2 regions of the Bradyrhizobium tunisiense genome follow, and region 2 is predicted to be linked to the other one. Evidence: predicted binding sites of a transcription regulator. Region 2 holds the regulator's gene; the other holds the start of a gene.
What was found. Region 2 encodes HrcA, which represses chaperone genes, less so after heat shock. Its sites were predicted from a motif close to GTTAGCACTCNCNNNNNGNGAGTGCTAAC; they were not measured.
Positions count from the first base shown of each region.

Region 1: ACFDR6_RS16335 (co-chaperone GroES) is a predicted target of HrcA. The motif match lies at 1,273-1,301, and genes of this name have one in related genera.

Region 1 covers NZ_JBHLEV010000003.1:648,287-652,353, reverse strand. The annotation lists gene ACFDR6_RS16345 (protein phosphatase CheZ) at 1-390, shown strand, start outside; gene ACFDR6_RS16340 (hypothetical protein) at 556-1,077, opposite strand; gene ACFDR6_RS16335 (co-chaperone GroES) at 1,394-1,690, shown strand; gene groL (chaperonin GroEL) at 1,807-3,438, shown strand; gene ACFDR6_RS16325 (hypothetical protein) at 3,580-4,067, shown strand, end outside.
Region 2 covers NZ_JBHLEV010000001.1:1,294,387-1,298,453, forward strand. The annotation lists gene pncA (bifunctional nicotinamidase/pyrazinamidase) at 1-43, shown strand, start outside; gene grpE (nucleotide exchange factor GrpE) at 176-793, opposite strand; gene hrcA (heat-inducible transcriptional repressor HrcA) at 889-1,977, opposite strand; gene rph (ribonuclease PH) at 2,147-2,860, shown strand; gene rdgB (RdgB/HAM1 family non-canonical purine NTP pyrophosphatase) at 2,872-3,507, shown strand; gene hemW (radical SAM family heme chaperone HemW) at 3,524-4,067, shown strand, end outside.

The DNA.
Region 1 (4,067 bases), on a different contig from region 2:
GGCACCGAGCACGCGACCCAGCAGATCCTCGAAGCCGCGGAATCGATCGACCAGGCCGCCAGCGCAATGTCCAAGGTGGACTCGGTCGACCAGCAGAAGCGGCTCGCCGACGACATCCAGGAACGCGTGATCTCGATCTTCGAGGCCTGCAACTTCCAGGACCTGACCGGCCAGCGCATCAGCAAGGTCATGACCACGATGAAGTTCATCGAGCAGCACATCAATGCGATGATGGAGATCTGGGGCGGCGTCGACGCGATCAAGTCCCACGTGCCTGCGCATGCGCATGTCGACAACCGCAGCGAGGACGAGAAGCTTCTCAACGGTCCGAAGCTCGCCGGCGACGTCGGCCATGCCTCGCAGGACGACATCGACGCGCTGTTCGACTGAGCGGACGCGACAGACGGAAAACAAAACGCCGGCCGAGAGGCCGGCGTTTTTTGTTTGCCGTCATTGCGAGGAGCGAAGCGACGAAGCAATCCAGGCTGCCTCCGCGGAAGCAGTCTGGATTGCTTCGCTACGCTCGCAATGACGAACGGTTAGGCCGGGACCTCGCTACGCCCTCGGCGCGCAGCGGACGTAGACCATGTTGCCGTAGCGGGTGGCGGCGTCCTTGTCGATGAAGCGGGTGATCAGGACCCGGCCGTCGAAGGAGATGATCTCGCGGTCCTGGTCGCCGGGGGTCGGGCCCGCTGGTCCGATGTAGTTCTTGCCGCTCGGCGACCCCTTCAGCCGCAGCTCCTGGGGCGTTGCCTGATCGGCCAGATGCATGATCACGCCGCCGGAGGAGCCGGCGGTGATCACATAGGGATTCTTGCACTGGGCCCGGGCGGCAGCCTCGGTGCGGGCGCGGTCGGCCGGGTTCTGGAACGAGGCCAGACCCCAGCGGCCCACGATCTCGTCGGCGCGAATGGTCGCGGGCATTTCCGGAGCTACTCCCGGCTCGGCTTCGGGCGGCGGCGCGGACGACGTCAGAGACGGCAGGCTGAAGCCGCCGCCGCAAGCGCCCAGCAGCAGCGCCAGACAAGAGGCGGCCGCCAGATTGGCAACCGTGCGCGCGTGAGCCGAACTGATCATGGCATTCCCCCGAACAAAACCATGGCCGCACCCCTCCCGCAGCCAAGCGCAAAACCGCTGCCGGAGCAATGACGTCCTTTGACACGCCGGCGCCCCGAACACGTTTCCAATGCCACCATCCTATATCCGCCTCACCAATCGCTTAACCACCTTTGCTTGACAGGATCGCGGCCAAGCCATATTTCCGGGCGTACTATTAGCACTCGGAAAGCCCGATTGCTAAGCGCGCCGTTCGATTCTCGGGATAGGGGATGGACGGAAGCGCCGCCCCACCCACTTCCACTACTTCCGAAGCGAGCCTCCAAAGGGAAACGTCATGGCTAAATCCAAATTTCGTCCGCTGCATGACCGTGTCGTGGTCAAACGTATCGACGCCGAGGAAAAGACCAAGGGCGGCATCATCATTCCGGACACCGCCAAGGAAAAGCCGTCCCAGGGCGAGGTCGTCGCCGTCGGCCCCGGCGGCCGGGACGAAGCCGGCAAGCTGACCCCGATCGACCTCAAGGTCGGCGACCGCGTGCTGTTCGGCAAGTGGTCGGGCACCGAGGTCAAGATCGACAACGAAGACCTCCTGATCATGAAGGAGTCGGACATCATGGGCGTTCTGGCCTAAGGCCATCCGCCTGAACAGCCGCTGAATGTGATGCCCGGATCACGCGATCCGGGCATCCATCATTCCGCCGTACAGCACAAAACAAGACACAGCACGAAACACGAGGGATTGCAGACATGGCTGCCAAAGACGTCAAGTTTTCCGGAGACGCGCGCGAACGCATGCTGCGCGGCGTCGACATTCTCGCCAATGCCGTCAAGGTGACGCTCGGCCCGAAGGGCCGCAACGTCGTCATCGAGAAGTCGTTCGGCGCGCCCCGCATCACCAAGGACGGCGTCACCGTCGCCAAGGAGATCGAGCTCGAGGACAAGTTCGAGAACATGGGCGCCCAGATGGTGCGTGAGGTCGCCTCCAAGACCAACGACCTGGCCGGCGACGGCACCACCACCGCGACCGTGCTGGCCCAGGCCATCGTGCGCGAAGGCGCCAAGGCGGTTGCCGCCGGCATGAACCCGATGGACCTCAAGCGCGGCATCGACAGCGCGGTGGCGGCCGTCATCAAGGACATCGAGAAGCGCGCCAAGCCCGTCGCCGCCTCCTCCGAGGTCGCCCAGGTCGGCACCATCTCCGCCAATGGCGATGCCTTCATCGGCAAGATGATCGCCCAGGCGATGCAGAAGGTCGGCAACGAGGGTGTCATCACCGTCGAAGAGAACAAGTCGCTCGACACCGAAGTCGACATCGTCGAGGGCATGAAGTTCGACCGCGGCTATCTCAGCCCCTATTTCGTTACCAATCCCGAGAAGATGACGGCCGAGCTCGAGGACGCCTACATCCTCCTGCACGAGAAGAAGCTCTCGGGCCTGCAGGCCATGCTGCCGGTGCTGGAAGCGGTGGTGCAGTCGGGCAAGCCGCTCGTCATCATCGCGGAGGACGTCGAGGGCGAGGCGCTGGCCACCCTGGTCGTCAACCGTCTGCGCGGCGGCCTCAAGGTCGCCGCGGTGAAGGCGCCGGGCTTCGGCGATCGCCGCAAGGCCATGCTCGAGGACCTCGCGATCCTGACCGGCGGCCAGCTCATTTCCGAAGACCTCGGCATGAAGCTGGAGAACGTCACGGTGAAGATGCTGGGCCGAGCCGGCAAGGTCGTGATCGACAAGGAGAACACCACGATCGTCAAGGGTGCCGGCAAGAAGCCGGAGATCGAGGCCCGCGTCGGCCAGATCAAGGCCCAGATCGAGGAAACCACCTCGGACTACGACCGTGAGAAGCTCCAGGAGCGCCTCGCCAAGCTCGCGGGCGGCGTCGCGGTGATCCGCGTCGGCGGCGCGACCGAGATCGAGGTCAAGGAGAAGAAGGACCGCGTCGAGGACGCCCTCAACGCCACCCGCGCCGCGGTGCAGGAAGGCATCGTCCCCGGCGGCGGCGTCGCGCTGCTCCGCGCCAAGAAGGCCGTGGGCCGTCTCACCAACGCCAATGCCGACGTCCAGGCCGGCATCAACATCGTGCTGAAGGCGCTTGAAGCCCCGATCCGCCAGATCGCAGAGAATGCCGGCGTGGAAGGCTCGATCGTCGTCGGCAAGATCCTGGAGAACAAGTCCGAGACCTTCGGCTTCGACGCCCAGAACGAGGACTATGTCGACATGGTCGCGAAGGGCATCATCGATCCCGCCAAGGTGGTGCGCACCGCGCTGCAGGACGCCTCCTCCGTGGCCGGCCTGCTGGTCACCACCGAGGCCATGGTCGCCGAGACCCCGAAGAAGGAAGCTCCGCCCGCCATGCCCGCCGGCGGCGGCATGGGCGGCTTCTGAGCCGATCCATTCATTACAATGTTGCGAAGGCCGCCTCCGGGCGGCCTTCTTTTTTGCAGACTCTGCCTTCAGCTTTCCGATTCAACCGATGGCGAAAACCCACTACGGTGGCGCGCCGATTCTTGATCAGGGATTTCCGCGATGCGCGCGCTTCTGGTTTGTCCGACAGCCCTTTTGGCGGCGCTGCTCGTCGCTTCGCCCCAACCCGCATCCGCGCAGATGAAGCTGTCACCCAAGGCCGCGGCGCCCGGCGGCGTGGAGACGCGCTATTTTACCTCGATCGACGGGCTGATGGACGGCAATGCCGACGTGATCCTCAAGGAAACGCGCCAGGGCAAGACGGTCACGGCGGCGGTGCTGGACGTCTGCTATCCCGTCGCGAAGAACTCCGACCGCAAGGACCGCTTCGTCGTCAATCTCCAGGTCGCGGGCCAGACGCTGACCGGTACCACGCAGAGCACCGGCGAGAAGGCTCCGGTCAGCGTCAAGCTGCTGCGAAAGCAGAGCGGGGACAGCGTCGAGTTCCGCGGCCAGATCAGCATCGGCCAGGTGGTGACCGAGGTGACCTCGCCCGATAATTCCGACCTCAGCGAGAAGGAATTTCAGGACAACCAGACCTCCGACGACGG
Region 2 (4,067 bases):
CGTCAAGCGGATTCAGTCGGCGGATATCGCGGTGAGCGCGTAGGCGACGCGCTCTATCCTCCCGTCATTCCGGGGCGCGCGTCAGCGCGAGCCCGGAATCCATTAGACGGTTGTCTCCGCTGCGCGATGGATTCCGGGCTCGCGACTACGTCGCGCCCCGGAATGACAACCAAACTCAGTTCGGCGCGTCGCTGGACTCGTTGTTGTTCGCCGCCGGCGCTGCCTTCGCGCCGCCCTTGGCGACACCGACCAAAGCCGGGCGCAGCACGCGCTCGCCGATGGTATAGCCGGCCTGCATGATCTGGACCACGGTGCCCGACGGCACCGACGGATCGGGGACTTCGTACATCGCCTGGTGGAAGTTCGGGTCGAACTTCTGGCCCTGCGGATCGAGCTTCTTCACGCCGTGCTTTTCCAGAGCGTTGAGCAGGGACCGCTCGGTGAGCTCGACGCCCTCGATCAGCGAGGTCAGACCGGGATCGGCCGTGGCGCGGGCCTCGGCCGGGACGGCATCGAGCGCGCGCTGGAGATTGTCGGCGATATCGAGCACGTCGCGGGCAAAGCCGGTGATGCCATAGAGGCGGGCGTCGGCGACCTCCTTGGCGGTGCGCTTGCGCAGATTCTCCATCTCGGCCAGCGTCCGCAGCATGCGGTCGCGCGCTTCGGTGGCTTCCTTCTGCAACGTTTCGACCGAGCCGGGCTCGGGATCGTCGGGCATGATGTAGGGCTTTGACACCACGGGCTCAGGCGTCGGCGCGGTCGTGTCTTCGGGTTGCCGGTCTCGATCGGTCATCGGCTCTAATCTCGAACTCGTTTCCAGGATTGTTGGCCCGGATATCGTGCCTGAGCGCGCGAAAATCAAGCGCCCGTGATCGGCGGAAACGCCTGTCAGCCGCCCAAAAGGCGGCTGACGATGCGGGCGGCATAATCCACGGTCGGGATCACACGGGCATAATTCAGCCGCGTCGGGCCGATCACGCCCAGGACGCCGACGATGTGGCCGGCGGCATCCCGATAGGGCGAGATGATGGTGGAGGAGCCTGACAGCGAAAACAGCTTGTTCTCGCTGCCGATGAAGATGCGCACGCCTTCCGCAGTCTCGGCCCGGCCCAGGAGGTCGATGACGCCGCGCTTGGTCTCGAGATCGTCGAACAAAAGACGCACCCGCTCCAGATCCTCCAGCGCGTGCAGATCTTCCAGCAGATTGGCGTGGCCGCGGACGATGAGCTGGCGGTCCTCGTTCTCGCCGCCGGACCAGCTTGCGATTCCGGCCGAGATCACCTTCTGCGTCAGCTGATCGAGTTCGGCGCGGGCTTCCCCGAGTGCCGTCTCGAGCTCGAGCCGGGCCTCGGCCAGAGTGCGGCCGCGGATGCGTGCATTGAGGAAATTCCCGGCCTCGGTGATCGCCGAGGAGGGAACTCCGGGCGGTAGCGACAGCACGCGGTTTTCGACCTGGCCGTCCTCGCCGACCAGGATGACCAGGGCCTTCTCCGGTTCCAGACGGACGAATTCGATGTGTTTGAGCCGCGCATTGGATTTTGGCGTCAGCACCACAGCCGCCGCCCGCGTGAGTCCGGACAGCCGCGTCAGGGCCTGGTCCAGCGCCGCCTCGACCGAATGCGCCTGGCCGACGGATGTGAGCTGGCTCTGGATCGACTGGCGCTCGGCCTCATTGAGGTCGCCCACTTGCATCAGGGCATCGACGAAAAAGCGCAAGCCCAGTTCCGTCGGCAACCGGCCGGCAGAGGTATGAGGCGCGTAGATCAGGCCGAGCTGTTCCAGGTCGGCCATGACGTTGCGAACCGAGGCCGGCGACAGCGGCATCGCGATGAGGCGCGAGATATTACGTGATCCCACGGGCTCGCCGGTCGCGAGATAGCTCTCGACAATTTGCCGAAAGATGTCGCGGGAACGCTCGTTGAGCTGGGCAAGGCCTGCGCGCGGCGCGATCAGATGGATCGGATCGTGATGGGTCACAAACAGTAACTCCTCTCAGATACACGTAATTTGTCTATCCCGGGCGCTTCTGACAAGCGTGGCGTTCGCGGCCACGAAATCGGGGGGTGAAAAAACCTTGCCGCCCACCCTCACCCCCCCTACAAGCACCGCGAACAGCCCTACACCTGCGAGTTTTGGAGGATTTCCCATGCGGCCAAGCCGCCGTGCGCCCGACGAACTGCGCCCCGTGACACTGGAGCGCGGCGTGGTCAAATACGCGGAAGGCTCCTGCCTCGTGAAATTCGGCGATACCCATGTGCTGGTCACCGCCACGCTGGAAGAGCGCCTGCCGCCCTGGCTGAAGGGCCAGGGCCGTGGCTGGGTCACCGCCGAATACGGCATGCTGCCGCGCGCGACCTCGGAACGCACCCGTCGCGAGGCCTCCGCCGGCAAGCAAAGCGGCCGCACCGTCGAGATCCAGCGCCTGATCGGCCGCTCGCTTCGCACCATCGTCGACCTCGAAGCGCTCGGTGAGCGCCAGATCACGGTCGATTGCGACGTGCTCCAGGCCGACGGCGGCACCCGCACGGCCTCGATCACCGGTGCCTGGGTCGCGCTCGCCGATTGCATCAACTGGATGAAGGCGCGCAACATGATCAAGGCCAATGTGATGCGCGACAACGTCGCTGCGATCTCCTGCGGCATCTACAACGGCACGCCGGTGCTCGATCTCGACTACGCCGAGGACTCGGAAGCCCAGACCGACGCCAATTTCGTCTTGACCGGCGACGGCCGCATCGTCGAGGTGCAGGGCACGGCGGAACGCGAGCCGTTCACCCAGGACGAGTTCCTGAAGTTGATGGCGCTGGCCCAGAAGGGCATCGCGCGTCTGGTGGACTTGCAGAAACTGGCTGTGGCGTAGTCAATAGGCCCATGCACCGCCGAATCACGGACAAGCTCGTCATCGCGACCCACAATCCCGGCAAGCTCGCCGAGATGCGGGAGCTGCTTGCGCCGTACGGCATCGCGGCGGTGTCGGCCGGCGAGCTCGGCCTCGGCGAGCCGGACGAAACCGGCGGCGATTTCCGCAGCAACGCGGCGATCAAGGCGATCGCGGCGGCGCAGGCGACCAAGCTTCCCGCCTTCGCCGACGATTCCGGCATCGTCGTCGACGCGCTGGACGGCGCGCCCGGCATCTACAGCGCGCGCTGGGCTGGTCCGAGCAAGGACTTCAACGCGGCGATGGCGCAGATCGAGCGGCTGCTGCAGGAGCGCGGCGCCACCACGCCCGACCACCGACGAGCGCATTTCGTCTCCGCGCTCTGCGTCGCCTGGCCGGACGATCATCTCGAAGAGGTCGAGGCGCGCGTCGACGGCACGTTGGTGTGGCCGCCGCGCGGGACTGCCGGCTTCGGCTACGATCCGATGTTTTTGCCCGACGGCCACAACCGCACGTTCGGCGAGATGGAAAGCATCGAGAAGCATGGGCTGCCGCCGCTTGGGCTCGGCCTGTCGCACCGCGCCCGCGCCTTCGTGAAACTGGCGGAGATCTGCCTTGAGCCGCGATAGAGCGTTTTCGAGCGAAGTGGATACCGGTTCGCGCCAGGAAAACGCGTCAAAACAAGTATCCGAAGCTTTCGGCGTCTACGTGCACTGGCCGTTCTGCCTGTCGAAATGTCCCTATTGCGACTTCAACAGCCACGTCCGCCACGCCGCGATCGACGAGGCGCGCTTCGCCGCCGCCTTTGCACGTGAGATCGAGACGACCGCGCAGCGTTCGCCGGGCCGCGAGGTCACCTCGATCTTCCTCGGCGGCGGAACGCCGTCCCTGATGCAGCCTGCAACCGTCGGCGCCGTGCTCGACGCGATCGGCGAGCATTGGACCGTCGCAGGCGACGTCGAAGTCACGCTGGAGGCGAACCCGACCAGCGTCGAAGCCACGCGCTTCGCCGGCTATCGCAGCGCCGGCGTCAACCGCGTCTCGCTCGGCGTGCAGGCGCTCGACGATGCCTCGCTGAAGGCGCTCGGCCGGATGCATAGCGCCCGCGAGGCGCTCGATGCGGTCGCCATCGCGCGCCGCTCGTTCGATCGTTACTCGTTCGACCTGATCTACGCCCGCCCCGACCAGA